Regions from separate parts of the Peribacillus sp. Hz7 genome, predicted to be linked through region 1. Evidence: riboswitches for the same ligand, from Rfam matches in the RefSeq annotation. Region 1 holds a riboswitch; each other region holds the start of a gene.
What was found. A riboswitch is a leader RNA that binds a small molecule or an ion and turns the genes downstream of it on or off. The one in region 1 is predicted to bind cobalamin.
Positions count from the first base shown of each region.

Region 1 (4,912 bases):
TTCATTGATAGAGAGAAAAACAAAAAATTAAAAGGCGAGACATAGCTTGTGAGCACTCTCTTTTTTATTTTGATAATACGTATTGAAGGAATGAAAAGTATTGGTTTGTAAAAAAAGGAAGTAAACGGCCAAAGAAGAACACACCAGCTTGGCAATATACATTGGTCCGTGTTTCCGTTCCTGGAGGATATATTATTGCTCATTACCTAATGGGACTTTCTCCAACCATTGTTCTTGTTGTCATGATCATTGTTTGGTATGGTTTTTCTTATTTTTTGTTTGGTTATTAGCTAAATATTTTCATAAATACTTTTTTATAAAAGAAAATATTCAGCTTGTTTATTTTGTTAATAAGAAAATGGGGAGAAAAGCAAAAGGATTGAATTGAGAGAATGGAAGGAAATCAAAATTAATTCATTTACCCATTTTTTGTAAAAAAATCCTATCAATTGAATGTTGATAAATTTGCTTTAAGAAAACATTAACTTTGAAGAAGCCCCACTTTTTCTAGTAAAATAATAAAAACCAAATTTTTCTAGAGGTGTATATGATGAGATGGAAAAAAACAATGCTAACATTTGGAATTTGTTCTACCCTATTACTTGGAGCTTGTTCTAGTAAAGAAGAAAGTCATGATAATCATCCAATTCATACGGAACATACAGATTCAGGTGATATTCGTGAAGAAACAAGCGGGATAGGAGAAATGCCTGAATTTCTAGCGGATAAACCAGAGGATATGCAGACCATCTATGCAGCTGCTGCTAAACATCAAAAGCTATTAGAACAAATCCCTTGTTATTGTGGATGCGGGGAATCGGCCAACCACAAAAACAATTACGACTGCTTTGTGTTTGAAAACAGAGAAAGCGGAGCTGTTGTCTGGGATGATCATGGGACGAAATGTGGTGTCTGTTTAGAAATTGCCGCTCAGGCAGTAGTTGATTTTAACAACGGAAAAACGGTAAAAGAAATACGAAAGGCAATTGATCAACAATATAAAGACGGATATGCAAAGCCAACGGATACGCCGGAAGTGTGAATTTTATTGGTAATTTAATGAAAAAATGTATTGAAAAAGAAGAAAAAACAATGTAACATAGGTACATCTTAAATCGAAAGGGTGACCATAGGACGATGATTAACTAATCCTGTTTTAAAGAATAGATTCGTTATATAATACGAAGTTATTTTTGAATGGGATTAGTCTGTACTTTAAAAAAATCATCGAAGTTGTAGTACATGGTGTACTATGTCTTTTTCTATGGTTTTTGACGACCTCCTATCCAAAAATAACGGATGGGAGGTTTTTTGTTGTCTCCCATAATCATTAATAGAAAAGGGGAATGTTATGTCACAATTATTGAAAAATCGATTTGTTCAAGCGATTTTCCTATCCGCATTGTTTCTTCAAATAGGCATTTGGGTGAGGAATTTTGCGATTTTGTTATTTATTATGGAAAAAACCAATGGAAATGCTTTTGCTGTTTCCATGATCTCTGTTGCTGAATTTGCTCCGATTTTTATTTTTTCTTTTATTGGCGGGACATTTGCTGATCGTTGGCGGCCAAAAAGAACGATGGTATGGTGTGATATATTAAGTGCTATTTCGGTTTTTGCGGTAGTGCTCACACTAGTGTTTGGTTCTTGGCATATTGTCTTTTTTGCTACATTGATTTCGTCGATTTTATCGCAGTTTTCTCAGCCGTCGGGGATGAAACTCTTTAAGATGCATTTAAGCCCGGAATTGCTGCAGTCAGCGATGTCGATTTACCAAACGATTTTTGCTGTCTTTATGGTGCTTGGGCCTGTTCTTGGTACGATGATTTTCCAACAATTTGGAATTGTTGTGTCGATGATTGCTACAGGAATAGCCTTTCTTCTTTCTGCAGTGATGCTTCTATTCATTCCAGCTGACCATAAAACAGAGGATGAACAGACAGCTACAACCTTACTTGAAGATATGAAAAGCGGCATTCGTTATGTTCTCGCTAAAAAGGAATTGAAGCTACTTGGAATTTGTTTTATGGCTGCAGGACTTGCAATCGGACTTATTCAACCTTTAGCGGTTTTTCTTGTAACAGAACGATTAGAGTTAGCAAAAGAAAATTTACAATGGCTGTTAATGGTGAATGGAGTCGGAATGATTTTGGGAGGAGCGGCTTCTGTTATATTCTCTAAATCTCTTCTTCCGCAAAAGCTTTTAGTAATTGGGATGTTAGCCAATGCAATTGGGATGAGTGTGATTGGTTTTTCAACAGACCTTACATTAACTCTTGTCGCTGAATTTGTGAACGGATTTTTCCTCCCATGTATTCAAGTCGGCATTAATACGATGATTTTACAAAACACAAAATCGGAATTTATTGGAAGAGTGAACGGTACGTTAAGTCCGCTTTTCTCTGGAGCGATGGTATTAACAATGAGTATTGCTGGTATTTTAAAAGAAATGTTTTCAATTATTATGATTTTTGAAGCAGCTGCGATTCTATTTATTATCGGACTTTTGTTTATTCTGCCAATCTATAACATGCAAGCATCAGAGAGTGTTGAAGGAATGCTATCAAAAGAGTAAAATCTTGACTTATTATATGAGTCATGGTAATTTAGTTTCGGATAACAATAGTATTGGACATATCATCTAAACGCCATATTGGTGCTTCCATGTGGAAGAGAATAGGGAAATCGGTAAAACGATGCGGAGCCCGCCACTGTAGTTGAGGAGTCGCTGTCATAGCCACCGGATTTATTTCCGGGAAGGGACAGACTGACGTTGAATCATAGCCAGGAGACCTGCCAGTATTGGATGTTCTGAGATTTGGCAAATTCTCAGCCTATTTAGGCTGGGAATTTTTTTATTGTCTAAAAAATTGGAGGGATTAGTATGAACAAGTTAAGTGAAGCAGAAAAAAGTGGAGTCTATAAAGCGATTTTTAATCGAAGAGATATTCGGACCTTTTTACAAACACCGATTCCGGATGAAACATTATATAAACTATTAGAAGCGGCTCACAGTGGCCCATCAGTTGGATTTATGCAGCCATGGAATTTTATCATTATCAAAGATGACGAAACAAAGAAAAAACTAGCTGCCATCGTTGAAAAAGAACGACGCGCGCTTGCGATTCATTATGAAGGAACGGATCGCGAGTTAACCTTTTTAGATTTGAAAATTGCTGGAATTCTTGAAGCACCTGTCACAATTTGTGTGACATGCAACCCATTCAGTGCTGGTGACCATGTATTAGGAAGAAACTCAATCCCTGAAACGGATTTAATGTCCACAAGCTGTGCCATCCAAAACATGTGGCTTGCTGCTTATGCAGAAGGACTAGCGATGGGCTGGGTAAGCTTTTATAAAAAAGCCGATGTCCGAACGATTTTAGGTATCCCCTATCATGTGGATCCAGTCGCTTTACTTTCCGTTGGTTATACGGAAAATTATCCGGATCGACCTTTGCTAGAGATTTATAATTGGGAGAAACGACAACAATTGGATGGAATGATTTTTGAGGGGGAGTGGGGAGGTCGCTCTAAATAAGTCAATAACTATGTACTTTGTAAATAGATAAGTATATTTATAATGATATTAGTTGAAAGTTTAAGAGGGGAATCCTGTTGACTTTGAATAACTATTGCTTTTAAAAAGATTGCGAACCTCCATCAATGTAGCGTATACAGGGAGGTTCGCGAATGTCTTTCTTTTGAACCAACAACACCAGTTAGCCACACTACGGCATAGCATCCTCCTTAGTTAGAGGGTGAGGATTGAAACTGATAAGTCTGTACAAAAATCCCGTCTCCCTCCAACCATTCAGCGATAAAAACATCTTTATAATCTGAAATATCTTGTGATGAGAGTTGCACCTTTAACCAATGTTCATCAAATCCTAAATCTTTTAGTTCATCCCACAGTACTTCTCCATCACGAATGAGCGTAACAGGAACGTAAACAGGTGTCCCTGAAAGATTGAAATCCTGCAATGTTGTTTTCTGATACTGTGGTTTTTTTAAAATGCTAATAGAACCGTTCGCCTCTAAATAACAAAAGGCCACTTCTCGAATCGAAAAGGTTTCACTTTGCCGAAGTAAGCTTTGTAACTGATTAATATTCATCCGATTTTTCCTTAGCTCTTCTCGATCAACGACTCCATTTTTAATAAGAGCAGATGGTTTTCCTTCAAAAAGGCCACGAAACCATAAAGATTTTTGTCCAAGATATTCGACTATAAAGAGCAAAATTCCCCATAATACCATGGAGTATATAACATAAAGAATCCCAATTTGATGATCGTATAAGGCGTTGCCTAGTAATTCTCCTAATACTATAGCGGAAATAAAAGTGAAAGGTGTAATTTGATTAATAATTTTCTTGCCAACGAATTTGATGATTATAAAAAGCAGAAAAAATCCCGCAATCAGTTCTATTGTTAAATGCATGATTTTCATGCTATACATACTCCGATCTTTAAACATGATGATAACATTCCTATTTATCTCCAAATCGTAGCTGTTATAATACGAACTTTTTGTAAAAAAAACCATAAAAAGGGTATTAATATATGAATTTTCGAAATAGTCATGCTAATATAAAAGTATATTTCAAATATTTGGGGGAGGGGTGCTCGTATGAACATTCAAGATTCAATTGCCATTGTAACGGGTGGAGCTTCTGGTCTTGGGAAGGCGACGGTACAACATATTGTGGAAAATGGCGGAAAGGCCGTCATTCTTGATCTTTTTGAAGAGAATGGTGCGCAACTTGCTAAGCAGTATGGTGAGTCCGTTTTGTTTGTGAAAACCGATGTAACGAAGGAAGAGGACGTTCAAAGAGCTGTCGATCAAGCCGTTCAGCGATTTGGTCAGATTAATACTGTTGTCAATTGTGCGGGAATTGCTATTGCAAAAAAGG
Region 1 is NZ_JBHHJV010000011.1:53,821-58,732, reverse strand. It holds gene ACE199_RS15180 (PCYCGC motif-containing (lipo)protein) at 551-1,042, shown strand; gene ACE199_RS15175 (MFS transporter) at 1,352-2,575, shown strand; cobalamin riboswitch at 2,638-2,815, shown strand; gene bluB (5,6-dimethylbenzimidazole synthase) at 2,885-3,541, shown strand; gene ACE199_RS15165 (DUF421 domain-containing protein) at 3,751-4,449, opposite strand; gene ACE199_RS15160 (3-hydroxyacyl-CoA dehydrogenase) at 4,630-4,912, shown strand, end outside.

Region 2 (4,912 bases), on a different contig from region 1:
TTTTTTTCGTTTATTGCGTTTCATATCAACTTCTCCTTTATAATTGATTTGTAAGATAAGTAAACAGTCAAAACTGTAGAACCCATTTTGATCTACTTGTTTAAAATGGGTTCTTTGTATTTATCGCAAAATATGGGTTTGTGAAGTATTTTTAATCAAACTTTATTTCAAAGTTACAACTGTTTGTATAATTCTTTCGGTTTCTGTATAAAGAGCACAAGCATTATTAAAGCGATTAATACTGTGCATACGATAAAGAGTCCTTCATATGAGAACCACTGGATAACCCATCCCATGATAAAGCCACCTAGTGCAAAACCTAAATCATAAGAGGCGAGGAAAACACCGAGTAATACATACTTCGATTTTTCTGGGATAGCAAAGGATAAATAAGTGGTCAATGTTGGATATAACATAGCAGAAACTAATCCATTGAAAATAGCAGAAACATATAAGAGCCAAGGCACTTGAGTAACAAACAATAACAAGGATGTGCCAATGATTGAAGTACTCAATACGATAAGTATAAAATTTGTATGCCACTTGCCATCAGAAGGAATATATTTCCTGAAGAGATACCTACTTGCGACAACGATCATCGATTGCAATAGCAAGTACGCAACAGGGGTTCCAATTTCTTCTGTGACTAAATAGAGCGGTAAGAATGTATTAAGCGCACCAAAGACGAATGCACCAGTGAGCATAACAGTTGATGCTTGTATTAAGCTCTGTTTATTTGGAGCGCTTAAAAAACTTTCTTTTACGAGTTTAAGAGAAACGGGCTTGGACGCTGCTTTCGTTTCTTCAAATGGTGTTCTAAATTGTAGGAGTAGTGGTAGCAGTGCAAGAGTGATGACCAATACATAAATGGCTTGCATATCCGCCCATAAATACAGGGCTAGTGCAGGTCCGTACAATCCTGGTAACACCGTAGAAAGTGAATACATGGCCATCCCTTGTCCACGATCCTTATCTCGTAAAATATCTGCAATCCCGATTTGCATCGACATAGAGAAGAAGGCTGTGACTACACCTTGAAGTGATCGAACAGCGTACAAGCTATCCACTTCTAACCAAACATACAATAGTAGTGCTAGTGCATGAACAATGAGTAATGTCCACATTACTTTTTTAACGCCGTATTTAGCAATCATTTGTCCAGCAAATGGGCGTAAGAACATACAAACAAACATGTAAAGCCCCATCATGATTCCAATTTCAGAGGTCTTAAAGCCATAATGCTCTGCCTGTAGAGGGAAAATTACAGTCAATACGGAATTGGCTGTAAAGAATAGCATCGATAGCAAATAGAGCTGGATCATTTTGAAACTTATAGGTTTTATATTCAACGGCTGCTCCTCACTTATTTCCCCTGCTACTTGCACACTTGTATAGTTTCTCTTGTTTAATTTTTTGTTTCACTATTATTGATTCTCCTCTCTATTTTTCCACATCCCCATACAATAAAAAAACAGCTCCTACACAAGGTAGTAGCTGTGAAAACGATTCTATGTAAAAGTACATATTTGTACAAGTCATGCAAGCGTTCTAACATCTCCCTATCCTCCGTAGGTTTTTTCGATGTTGTAAATCACTGGCAGGTCTCCTGACTTATGATCATCACTAAACTACACCTTCCCATCCTTCGACAGTGGTTTTTTGTAGGTAGCTCCCATTTACAGTTGCGGGACAGTACCGGACTTTCACCGGTTTCCCTTTTAAGCCAGATTAAACAATCTGGCACCAGCATTACATAGTATTCGATTATGGAGTACTATACCACACTTCACATATGTGTCAAGTTTTTCTAGTTGTTCCTTTAACACCAATATTTCCGCTACTCTATTTTGTACACTATTATTACCTGCCGTGCTATAGCTTGGCGGTCTAGACATTACTTCTGAAAAAAACGACTAAAATATCTAGGGTGATCAAAAGTTTTTTACTAGTTATTTTGTGCGTAATCTTGTTAAACAGCGAGAAGATGCAAGTCTTCATTACATATCCTTTACCAGAGAAAGAGAATATGTATTCTTTATTTCAAACTCAACAAAGCGATTTTATTCTTCTAAAAGTACAAAGATATTTTGAATTTGATAAAAAAACTTCATCTTACTATTCAAGGTTCTATTAAAGAGCATCGAAGCACAATAGAATTAACTAAATCATAGTTAATGTTTCATTCTGAAAAACATCAGAATCATAATTTGATATAGCAAAAATTTGCAATAACGAATATAATTTGTGATAGGTAAACTTTTTTTGATTTCATTTCCATGAAGTGAATATTTCCATTTTGAGAGAACATGTGTAATTTCTTTCTTATTTACTGTATTTCGTTTATAGATAGGGTTAGTGGCTGAATTTATCAAAAATTACTTAAGGTTGAAACTAATAAAATATAATAGTTTACAAATGATTTTCACTTAATCATTTTCAAGATAGATAAGCTTTATATTTCATTATGAAGATAAAGAAAAATTTCATATGGTATTGGAATGGGTGTATTCGTTTAATTGCGAATACTTAAATGGGAAGCCGGTGCAAAATCCGGCACGGTCCCGCCGCTGTAAGGGGGAGTCCTATGTATAAGAGCCACTGGATAATATCCGGGAAGGCGCATAGAGATGATGAACCTAAGTCAGAAGACCTGCCCGTTCTAGAAATGCTGTTAAACCTACGGGAGATGGGGGAGGTATTAGAGTGCTATGAAGACGAATTTGTTCTTAAACGATAGGCATTTCTGACCTGATAAATTCTGGTTGGGAATGCTTTTTTTGTAGTTTATATTTTATCGAATAATTAAAATTTGTAATTGAAGGTGAGAAAATATGTTTTTAAAAAGGTCTAATTTATTCCGTTCATTTGTTGGACTACTAGTAATGTTCACAATCTTTGTTGCTGGTTGCAGCAACACAACAAAAGATCAAGAAAATGCATCAGATAAAGAAAAAACAAAAGTTGTTACTTTTTCTTGGCCTGGAGATATCGGTGACTTAAATCCACACACGTATTTTCCAAATGAATTTTTTTCCCAGGCTATGGTATACGAACCTCTTGTTTATTACGGTGAAGGTGGAGAAATTCAGCCTTGGTTAGCAGAGAGCTGGGATATATCGAAAGATGGAAAAGAATATGTATTCCATTTGAGAAAAGATGTTCAATTTTCTGATGGTTCGCCATTTAATGCTGAAATCGTTAAGAAAAACTTTGATACGGTTTTAGATAATCGTAAACAACATGAATGGGTGGAATTAATTAATCAAATTAAAAGTACAGAAGTAGTCGATGAATATACATTTAAACTTACTTTACATAACTCGTATTATCCAACTCTTCAAGAACTAACTTATGTCAGACCTTTGAGATTTGTGGGCGAAGCTGCTTTTCCTGACAGTCAAAATACATTTAAGGACGGACTCAAGTCGCCGATTGGCACTGGTCCATGGGTATTGAGCGAATATAAGAAAAATGAGTTTGCTGTATTCGAAAGAAACGAACAGTATTGGGGTACTAAACCTAAAGTAGATAAGGTAGTTGTTAAAGTTATTATGGACGGCGAGTCTAGAGTATTAGCTTTTGAGAAAAAGGAACTTGATTTTATTTTTGGTAACGGCGTCATCAGCCAAGATTCATTCCAATTCTTGAAGAATTCTGGAAAATATGAAACTAAATTGTCAGAACCTACAGCTACAAGAACGTTGCTTTTTAACACAAATAACGAAGCTACTAAAGATCGTAAAGTTCGGTTAGCTCTCAACCATGCTTTTAATAAACAGGCTGTTATCGATAATATTTTTTATGGTATGGAAGAAAAGGCTGATACTTTATTTCCACCTGTTTTGGATTACACAAAGATTAATGTAGATCCTTATGAATATGATGCCGCAAAAGCAGAACAGTTATTGGATGAAGCCGGATGGAAAAAAGTGGGTGGAAAACCATTTAGAGAAAAAGACGGAAAAGAGTTGCAACTGGAACTTCTATTTAATAGTACAGACAACATTCAAAAGTCAATCGCAGAATTTGTTCAAGGTGATTTTAGAAAACTAGGGATAGATATTAAATTGATTAGTCAGGAAAGTAATACTTTTTGGACAACCGCATTTGAAGGTAAGTATGATTTATTATTTACATCAACATGGGCTGTACCGTTTGACCCGCATTCTTATTTAGCTGCTATTACGACAGATTCGGAAAATGGAAGTCCAGATTACACTGCTTTACTAGGATTACCTAAAAAGAAGGAACTAGATCAAAAAATTAAGGAAGTATTATTAACTACAGACGAAAAAGAGAGAAAAATGTTATATACAGATATTTTAACGACCTTGCATGAACAAGCTGTTTACTTACCAATATCTTATCAGTCTAATGTAGCCGTGTATCATAAAAATATTAGCGGGGTAGATTTTTTACCTCAAGAAGTTGAGGTGCCTTTAACTTCAATTGATGTTAAATAAATTGAGCATAATTAAAAACAGCTTAAGGAGTACTACATGGGTTGGTTTATTGTTAAGCGTCTCACAAGTTTAATTCCAATATTATTAGGAATCTCATTCATCACTTTTATCCTGATTCATTTAATTCCTGGAGATCCAGCAGTAGCCTACTTAAGGATGTCTAATATTCCACCTACGGATGAGGCCGTAACAGCCCTTCGAGTTGAGCTTGGATTAAATGAGCCGTTATATATCCAGTATTTAGAATGGTTGGGGAAAGTGTTGCAATTGGATTTAGGGATGTCCTATGTATCCAAAAATGCTGTATGGGACGAAATGTTGTTGCATTTATTTCCAACGATTCAATTAACAGGTGCTTCGCTTATCTTTATTGTTGTTATTAGTCTACCTATAGGAATGATTTCGGCTATTTACAAGGGGAAATTTGTTGATCAGTTTAGTAGAATAGT
Region 2 is NZ_JBHHJV010000006.1:46,304-51,215, forward strand. It holds gene nikA (nickel ABC transporter substrate-binding protein) at 1-24, opposite strand, end outside; gene cntE (staphylopine family metallophore export MFS transporter CntE) at 174-1,349, opposite strand; cobalamin riboswitch at 1,580-1,761, opposite strand; cobalamin riboswitch at 2,484-2,672, shown strand; gene nikA (nickel ABC transporter substrate-binding protein) at 2,832-4,463, shown strand; gene nikB (nickel ABC transporter permease) at 4,500-4,912, shown strand, end outside.
Region 2: another riboswitch for cobalamin. It lies ahead of cntE (staphylopine family metallophore export MFS transporter CntE); the one in region 1 lies ahead of bluB (5,6-dimethylbenzimidazole synthase).

Region 3 (4,912 bases), on a different contig from region 1:
GATTTCTCGTTTTTGTCCTTTAACTCACTTTAAAGACAGCAAAAAAGGAATTATCTAAGGAGAATAATCGTTCAACTAAACGGAGGGGCTGCCCCGAAAGCCATTTTTCATGACTTTTGGGGCAGCGCTTTTTCATTTCCATGAAAGTGAATCACGCTCAATACTCAAACAGGCTACGAATAGCCCACCCCATAGGCAGCATAATAAAAGGAAAAGGAGGCGATTTTGTGGAAAAAGAGGTTATCATCGAAGAATTAAATACTTTATTAAGAGGTACATATATGGGAATACGTTCGTTTGAACATTATATCCAAAAGGTAGACGATGAGGAGCTAAAGAAAACATTTCAGTCTATGCAGCAGGATGTAAAGCTGAGTGCTCAACAAATAGCGGAACGAATTCAGAATCTAGGTGGAGTTCCCGCCGACGATGAAGGTGTCTCTGGATCCATGCACAGCTTTATGCATAAAGTCATGCTTCCTGATGATACAAACAAGATTATTAAGGATGCCTTAGAAGGATTAGATAACTACGGCGTTCAGTATTCCGAGGAACTTGTAAAGGGTGATTTAGATCCAGAAAGTAAAAAAATCGCTGAAAAAGTGATTGATACTAGCCGAAGACAGGTTGAAGAATTACGGTATTTATTACATTAATAATCCCGTCAGATTAGTGTTTTCCCTAGAAGGAATCAACTGTTCAATAAATGTTAATTTCTTCTAGGTAACTGAACACAAAAGCCCTCACCTTGTATCCAATATATCTAACGTTTGTTAGTATATAGTATGTCTAACTGAAAGGAGGAAAAGGCCCAGTGGATAACAAACTAGCATTGCTATTGATTGGTGCAGGGGCCTCGTTATGGGGAATTATCGGTCTATTTGTAACCTCTCTTTATGAAATGGGCTTTTCGCCGATACAGGTTGTTACAATTCGCGCCTTATCCGCAACTTTATTTTTAGTACTTTATATCACTTTTAAGAATCGCCAACTTTTAAAAATCAAAATAGCTGATAGTAAATATTTTATCGGAACCGGCATTTTTAGTTTTGTCCTGTTTAATTGGTGTGTGTTTAGCGCGATTAAAGAAACATCTATTTCAGTTGCGACCATTCTTCTTTACACAGCACCTGCCTTTGTCACTATTTTTTCAAGATTCATTTTTAAAGAATTACTAACGACAAGAAAAGTTTTAGCCTTACTTATAACTTTTATCGGTTGCTCATTTGTTATTGGCATCCTCCCAAATACGAATGAATCCATCTCACTATATGGACTCATTCTCGGACTTGGTTCAGGTCTTTTTTATGCCCTATACAGTATATTCGGGAAATTTGCGCTCAGAAAATATAACTCTTTAACCGTTACTGCCTATACGTTTTTGTTCGCAGCTATTGCAGTAACCCCTTTTAGTGGATTGTGGCTCGTGGTTCCTTTATTTTCAGATATAAAAGTATGGCTGTACATAATAGGTCTTGGCTTTCTCTCAACTATGCTGCCCTTCATTTTTTATACAAAAGGATTAAACACAATAGAATCAAGCCAAGCATCTATAATCGCTACAATTGAACCGGTCGTTGCATCTCTAGTAGGTTTTTTAATTTTCCACGAAAAATTGAATGTATGGCAATACTTCGGGATATTTCTAGTGATTGCGGCTGTCATTATTGTTCAAGAAACATCAAAAAAGACTAAAAAATCCGTGATTTCTAATGAGTTATCTCTATAAACTTGAAAATCAGCGTAATGTAAATAATATTAGACTACTATAAATATCTATGTTAAAATTCTCATTAATTTCAAATTTTAGATACTAATGGTGTGATTTCTCTTAGAAGATATCACTTAAAAGGGAAGTCGGTGTAAGTCCGACGCTGTCCCGCAACTGTAACGAGGAGTTCTATGACGATATGCCACTGTTTTAAAATGGGAAGGCTGTCATAGTGACGATGATTCGAAGCCAGGAGACCTGCCACTTAGTTTTCACCTGTAATGCCCACGAGGATGTAAGCAATTACGGACAATAAACAAGGCATATTTCTGTCTTTTGTTGATCATTTTGTTAAATCTAGGGTATTTCTATGCAAATCTTTTGCGTAGAGTACCCTTTTTTTATTGCTTCATACTCACTATTTTTTAATAGGAGTTACTAAACCATGACTAATCAAACACCATTCTCTAACAAAAAATTTATCCTCTTTTCCATCATTCTACTTCTAATTTTAGGTATTTCTATCACCCTGTCCATTATGATTGGATCCGTTTCTGTTACACCGGTGTATGTGTGGAAAGTTATTCTTTCTAAAATACCACTTTTACAAAATCTGATAGAGACAGATTGGAGTCGCTCACAAGAAATTATTATTTGGCAAATTCGTGTACCACGTGTGCTCCTTGCTGCTATTGTTGGTGCAGGATTGGCCATTGCAGGGGCTGCCATCCAAGCACTCGTGCGTAATTCCATTGCGGACCCATATATTTTAGGAGTTTCATCTGGGGCGACAGTTGGTGCGACTGCTGTCTTAATTTTAGGCGCCTTTTCATTTTTGGGAATTTACGCCCTTTCTGCAGCCGCTTTTATAGGTGCTTTTATTTCCGTATTATTTGTTTTTTTCTTGTCCCGTGTCGGCGGACGAATTTCTATTATTCGACTTTTACTAGCAGGAATTGCTGTGTCCCTTATACTGTCCGCTATTTCAAATTTTATTTTAATGATGTCGACACGAGAAGGCGGCATTAAAGCCGTCATGTATTGGATGATGGGGAGCTTAGCAGGTGCCAAATGGAGCTATTTACTCATCCCTACGATTACTTTTATATGTGTATTCATATTGCTTTGGCTCCATTATCGCCAGTTAAATTTATTACTGCTTGGAGAAGAGTCCGCAGTAACGTTAGGAGTTAACCTGCAGCGGTTCCGAATGCAACTGATTCTATTAGTATCTCTACTAACAGGTGTACTCGTCGCTGTTAGTGGTTCGATTGGGTTTGTCGGTTTAATTATTCCGCATATCGTACGTTTAATCGTTGGTTCCAACTATAAATACGTCATTCCGATTAGCGCATTGTTGGGAAGTATTTTTTTAGTATGGGCAGATGCACTTGCACGAATTCTAATTGCTCCAGAAGAAATGCCAATTGGAATTATTACAGCTATTTGTGGAGGACCATTCTTCATTTGGTTACTGCGCCGTAACAATTATTCTTTCGGGGAAGGAGATTAAAAGATATGACATTACAAGCCAACCATCTATCATACTCCATTCATGATAAGCAAATCTTGCATGAAGTGAGCATTCAAGTGAAGGAGCAGCAATTTGTGGGCTTAATCGGTCCTAATGGCAGCGGAAAATCGACCCTGCTTAAAAATTTGTACCGTCTATTAAAACCAGAAAGCGGCACGGTCTTATTAAATGAAAAAGATATTTTCAAGCAATCAAGTAAAATCATTGCTAAAAGTTTAGCCGTTGTTGGGCAGGAAACCCCTATCGTTTTTGATTTTCAAGTGCGTGATTTAGTCAGTATGGGACGAACCCCTCATAAAAAGTTGTTTGAAATCGATCACCAAAAAGATATTCAAATTGTAAAAGAGGCCCTATCCCAAACAGGTATTGCTCATTTGGAAACACGCAACTTTAGTTCCCTTTCAGGAGGTGAGAAAAAACGTGTCATGGTGGCCCGCGCCCTCGCTCAGCAAGCGAATATACTGATTCTGGATGAACCGACGAATCATTTAGATATTCAGCACCAGTTACAGCTGATGGACTTAATTCAAACTTTACAGTTGACTGTTATCGCTGCTTTGCATGATTTAAATATAGCTGCCATGTATTGCGACCAAATCTATGTATTGCAACATGGGCGTATCGTTCGTTATGGAACACCAGAAGAAGTACTCACACCCGAGTTACTGCGTGATGTATTTGGTGTATACGCCGAGGTTCAACAACATCCACTTACGGGCAAGCCGCATCTAACCTATATATCTGAACAATTTCTCAAGGCAGCTCCGAAGGAAACTTCGTCTATAATAATCTAAATCAAGGGAGAAAAATGATGAAAACATACAACAAATTTTTGAACATATGTCTTTCTGCTATACTACTAATCGTTTTAACTGCGTGTGGCAGCTCGACAGAACAAAGCAGTAATGTAAAAGAGGATACAGAAAATGAAGTCACGATTGTTAATAATGATATTACAACTGTTTACACAGAAGCACCTAAACGCGCCATTAGCTTAAACCAACATGTGACAGAAATCATGCTAGCATTAGGTTTAGAAGACTCAATGGTTGGTACAGCTTATTTAGATGATAAAATTTTGCCTTCTCTCCAAGAGGACTATGATCAAGTACCCGTGTTGGCGAAAGAATACCCAACAAAAGAACAGGTTATTGATGCAGAAGCAGATTTTGTATATGCAGGATGGACAAGTGGTTTCTCTGAAAAAGGAATTGGTACACAAGAAGAATTGAAGGAATTAGGGATCCATACATATCTCCATAAATCGTCAGATATGACAAGCCCAACACTTGAGGATATTTTTGAAGATATTCAAAATATCGCGAAGATCTTCCGTGTTGAGGAGCGCGGGGATGAACTTATAGCCCAAATGAAAGCCGATGTAGAGAAAGTACAAGCTAACTTACCAGAGGTTGATGAGAGAGTAAACGTCCTTATTTACGATAGTGGTGAAAAAGAAATTTTTACAGCGGGCCAAAACTTTATGAATGAGATTACGAAGCTTGCAGGCGGCCATAATATCTTCTCCGATATAAAAGATGGTTGGGTAACTGTATCTAAAGAAGATGCAGTAGCGCGTGATCCAGAAGTCATTGTCGTTATCGATTATGGTGACACTAGTGCAGAAAGTAAAATTGAATTTTTAAAACAGGATCCAGCCTTAAAAG
Region 3 is NZ_JBHHJV010000043.1:5,549-10,460, reverse strand. It holds gene ACE199_RS23070 (PA2169 family four-helix-bundle protein) at 228-656, shown strand; gene ACE199_RS23065 (DMT family transporter) at 815-1,729, shown strand; cobalamin riboswitch at 1,801-1,991, shown strand; gene ACE199_RS23060 (FecCD family ABC transporter permease) at 2,157-3,224, shown strand; gene ACE199_RS23055 (heme ABC transporter ATP-binding protein) at 3,230-4,039, shown strand; gene ACE199_RS23050 (ABC transporter substrate-binding protein) at 4,057-4,912, shown strand, end outside.
Region 3: another riboswitch for cobalamin. It lies ahead of ACE199_RS23060 (FecCD family ABC transporter permease); the one in region 1 lies ahead of bluB (5,6-dimethylbenzimidazole synthase).

Region 4 (4,912 bases), on a different contig from region 1:
TAAGTCAAATTTCCCTCTGCGGAAGACGATTCCGATATCATCCATGACCGCACTATAACAAGCCATCCCGCATCCATTAAACCCGATGTTTAATTCTTTCGGCATCTCCATTCCACCAAGTACACGCTGCAATTCATCCGCATAAGGAATTGGTTCTTCTTTTTCTCCATCACAGAAATCACACGCTTTTAACGTCACAACATCGCCAATTGGAGACAGTAAAAAGCCAACGGATTGCAGTTTCTCTGTAATTAAATCTGGTTCAGTCGTCGGGATTTTTAATACGATTTTATGATTCGGCGTATATTCCATCGTTCCTTTTTCACCAACAACTTGTGCTAGTGTCATCATTTGCTGCGGTGTAAATTGCTTATTCGCAACACCCGGGCTAACCGCTAGTTCAAATATGGATTCTATGTTTTGTTGAACGAACGATGAAGTTCTTGGCTTAGCCACACTTTGATCAGATACTCTCGATAAAGCTTCCAACGCTACCTCGTAAGAAGTGCTCGTACTCTTCTTCTCAGGCGCTTTCGTCAGCAACCCAACAGCGGCTTCTCCATAAGAGCCTTGCGTAAGTCCTGTTTCTTGATCCATCGCCCATGGCTCTGCTTCTTTTTTCAAGCGTTGATGCGGTTTTAACGGCTGCTTTTCTGAACCCAATGTATACTTTCTTTGATAGCCGCGAGGCGTAATGATTTTATTGTCATATAAGAATGTCGATGAATTCCCGATTACAACGGTTGTCAGCATTCCAATATCATGATTCAACATTTCTGCTAAATTCGTAATGGTAATCTCCTGACGCTCGCGATACGCGCTTTTCACTAGCCCTACTGGTGTATCTGGCGAACGATATTTCAGTAAAATCCGCTGTGTTTCAACAATTTGTCTTGTTCGACGACCACTGCGCGGATTATAAAGCGCAATAACAAAATCCGCCTGTGCCGCTGCTTCAACTCGTTTCGCAATCAGCTCCCACGGTGTTAAGTGGTCACTCAAACTAATCGTACAAGAGTCATGCATAACAGGTGCCCCAAGTAATGATGCACAGGAATTAATCGCTGAAATCCCAGGAATAATTTCAATTTCAACACCTGTTGCTTCTTTCCATCCCTTTTCAATCAAGACCTCATAAACAAGGCCTGCCATTCCATAAACCCCTGCATCACCGCTTGAAATAACGGCTACTTTCTTGCCGTTTTCCGCTTGTTTTACCGCTTCTTGTGCACGCGATACTTCTTCTGTCATTCCGGTACTAATAATCGCTTGATCGGTTAATAAATCTTGAATCAATTCCACATATGTTTTGTAACCGATGATAAAATCACTTTCTTGAAGTGCTTCCACAGCTCGTGTTGTAATATGTTTAAAATCCCCTGGACCAAATCCAACAACAAATAATTTCCCTTTTTGCTCCATACAAATATCCCCCTTCGTAATCCGTAATCTAGGATTCTACTTTTTTCTTTGAAACTCCTACGATAGCAGCAGATGCTGGATTAGGTGACATTTCTCCGTTCACAAATTGATATACTTTGTGCGTTTCAAGGCTTGGTTCATGCATATCCCGAACAATTTGGCGGCCAATTTCAGGGGAATCAACTCGATACCAATTACCCTCTGGATAGGCAATGACGATACAAGCATCTTTGCATCGTCCATTGCAACGAGTTCTTGTCGTATGAATCTCTTCATCCAATCCTAGTAAACTAATTTCGTCACGAACGGCTTGTGTCACTTCTTCGCCGCCCTTTCTCATACAACTACTTCCATTACAGATCAGCAGATGAGACTTTGTACCTTTCAAATTCCAAGTTGTCATATAGTTCCTCCTATTAGGCAGAAGAGAATAAAAAAACCTTAACTCTCTTGAGTTAAGGTTTTTTAAAAAGCTAAAAAATAAAATGAACTAGCATAAACATGCCGCTCTATATTCAACAGCCTCTACCCTTCCCTCCGAAAAGTATTACTTTTTCACTTAAAAGCAGGTTTCCTGGCTTACGCTTCTCTTTACTCTTGTCCCTTCCCAGTTTGCACCAGTGGTGTTGACAATTTCATCAGCGTTACAGTAGCGGGGGCTGCATCGGATTCTCACCGATTTCCCTATTATCCCTAGCATGACACTTTGGGCACTTTTAAATTTATATTCAATTGTTTAATAACAATATTCTCTCAATTCGTAAAACTGTACCTATCATATACCATCTTTTTAAAATTTTAAATAGATAATTACAACTTACGTATAAATCTAACCTGTATAGGGGAAATAATCCAGCAAGGATTTTCCGCTTATTGTTCCATTTTTTCTAAAAAAATCAATATTTTTCTATATTTTACTTATGAAATACAATCATAAAAAATTTTTTTCTAGAAGAAGCGATTTTCTCATGGTACACTATGCTAGAAATCTTAAAATTTTATAAACTTTACGGTGCTAAATTTTGATATTTGGCTTAAAAGGGAAGTCGGTGTAAGTCCGGCGCGGTCCCGCCACTGTAATGGGGAGCATCATTACTCACGTAAGAACCACTGTCTACTCTAAGATGGGAAGGTTGTAATGATGTCATGATCCAGAGCCAGGAGACCTGCCATAAAGGGGAAAACTGTTTCAACCTACGAGGATGGGGATACGGATATATAGCTAGTGAGTGTTTTTTACTCACAGTCCTGCTACTATTCAGTTATGCACTTCTTTCAAGGATGAAAGAAGTGCTTTTTTGTTTTGTACATAATTTTACAAAGCTCAGACACACTCTCACGTTCTTCGCGGATAACAAATGAGGAGGTGATGGCAGCGGCAAAAAAGTACGTAAAACGCTGCCGATTGTTTTTCTAAAATAACAAAGATTAAAAAGGAGACATGTATGAAAACATTGAATTGGAAAGTTCTTTATTTTATCGCATTATTGCTTTTCGTTCCTAATAAAGCCTCCGCTATGCATATTATGGAGGGATTCCTCCCTATTGAATGGGCGATCTTCTGGTGGGCGGTTACCCTCCCATTTTTAATTCTTGGTTTCCGTTCTATTCGTAAAAGCATCAAAGAAAACCCTGAAACAAAAATGATGCTTGGTTTGTCAGGGGCTTTTGCCTTTGTTCTATCCGCACTGAAAATTCCATCCGTTACCGGAAGCTGTTCTCACCCTACTGGAGTTGGCTTAGGTACGGTGCTGTTTGGACCATTTGCAATGAGTATCGTCGGATCAATCGTCTTATTATTTCAAGCTTTATTACTTGCTCATGGAGGATTAACAACGCTTGGAGCGAACGCTTTTTCCATGGCCGTTGTTGGACCGATTATCGCCTATCTTGTATATAAAGGCGCAACAAAAGCTGGCTGGTCTTTTTCCGTGGCTGTTTTCTTAGCAGCAGCACTTGGCGATTTAGGAACATACGTCATGACGTCTGTTCAACTTGCTTTAGCATTCCCTTCTGAAGTTGGCGGTTTCATGGCTTCTTTCACTAAATTCGCTGGAATCTTTGCGTTAACACAAATTCCATTAGCAATCAGTGAAGGTCTATTAACTGTTATTGTTATGAACTTCTTAAAAAAATATAATGTAAGCGAATTGAAAGCACTGCGCGTTCTAACGAAGGAGGCCCGTTAAGATGAAAAAAAATCTATTACTGCTCGGATTAGTAGTCATCCTAGCGATTTTCCCTCTGTTTATTCAAAAAGGAGCTGAGTTTGGCGGAGCTGATGGCGAAGCAGAAGAAGCCATTGGCGAAATCAATTCAAGCTATGAACCTTGGTTCTCTAACATCTGGGAGCCGCCAAGCGGGGAAATTGAAAGCTTATTATTCGTTCTTCAAGCAGCAATTGGAGCTGGATTCATCGGCTACTTTATAGGGTATGCAAGAGGAAAACATAAATCAAAAAAAGAAGAAAGTCCATCTAAACATGTTGTTAATCGATAAATATGCCTATTTCAATCGTCTAAAGCATATTCACCCAGTAGAGAAGATGACATTCGCGCTATTCCTTCTCCTGTTTGCTTTAACTGTAAAAGACACGATTGTTTCACTCATCACCTTCACTGTGATGAGTGCTTTTATCATTTTTGGGGCAAAAATCCCGCTTCGTTATTATATTAAATTGCTGCTTCTTCCAGGGTTCTTCCTTTTATCAGGAATATTAACAATTGTCATTTCCTTTGCTAGTATCGAAACTACAACGCCTCATGTACTATGGTCTGTAGAATTTGGCTACTGGAAATTATTCATAACGGAAAATAATATTAAAATAGCAACAAAGCTCATTCTTGTTGTATTGAGCAGTATAAGCTGTTTATACTTTTTGACGCTAACAACACCCGTTAATGCGATTCTTCAAGTGCTGCGTAAACTGAAGATACCGCAATTACTCATTGAAATAATAGAAATTACGTATCGCTTTATTTTCGTGTTTTTAGAAACGGCCATACATATTTATCAAGCCCAAAATTCTAGACTTGGCTATATGACAACGAAAAAATGGCTGCATTCGATTGGGTTGTTAATTTCTTCTTTGTTTATTCACGTCTTTAAACGAGCGAAAGAGCTGACAATCGCAATGGATTCACGTGGATACACAGAGGACATTATGTATATAGACGACAACTATCAGTACTCAGCTGTAAATTGGCTAATTATTACGACCCTTATCGCTAGTATCGTGGCGGTCTATCTATTATTTGGAGGGACTTTATAATGGACGAGCTTTTTTTCAAAATCGACCAGCTCACCCATCGCTATGTCGATGGCACAACAGCGTTAAAAAATCTTTCTCTCACCATTAAAAAAGGGAAGAAAATTGCTCTATTAGGGAACAACGGAGCCGGTAAATCCACCTTATTTCAGCATTTAAACGGAATCTTACAGCCCACAACAGGTTCTATTTTATTTAAGGGAGAACAGGTGCGGTATAATC
Region 4 is NZ_JBHHJV010000008.1:53,889-58,800, reverse strand. It holds gene cobJ (precorrin-3B C(17)-methyltransferase) at 1-1,422, opposite strand, end outside; gene ACE199_RS12690 ((2Fe-2S) ferredoxin domain-containing protein) at 1,451-1,825, opposite strand; cobalamin riboswitch at 1,970-2,155, opposite strand; cobalamin riboswitch at 2,416-2,610, shown strand; gene ACE199_RS12685 (energy-coupling factor ABC transporter permease) at 2,868-3,611, shown strand; gene ACE199_RS12680 (energy-coupling factor ABC transporter substrate-binding protein) at 3,613-3,921, shown strand; gene cbiQ (cobalt ECF transporter T component CbiQ) at 3,905-4,693, shown strand; gene ACE199_RS12670 (energy-coupling factor ABC transporter ATP-binding protein) at 4,693-4,912, shown strand, end outside.
Region 4: another riboswitch for cobalamin. It lies ahead of ACE199_RS12690 ((2Fe-2S) ferredoxin domain-containing protein); the one in region 1 lies ahead of bluB (5,6-dimethylbenzimidazole synthase).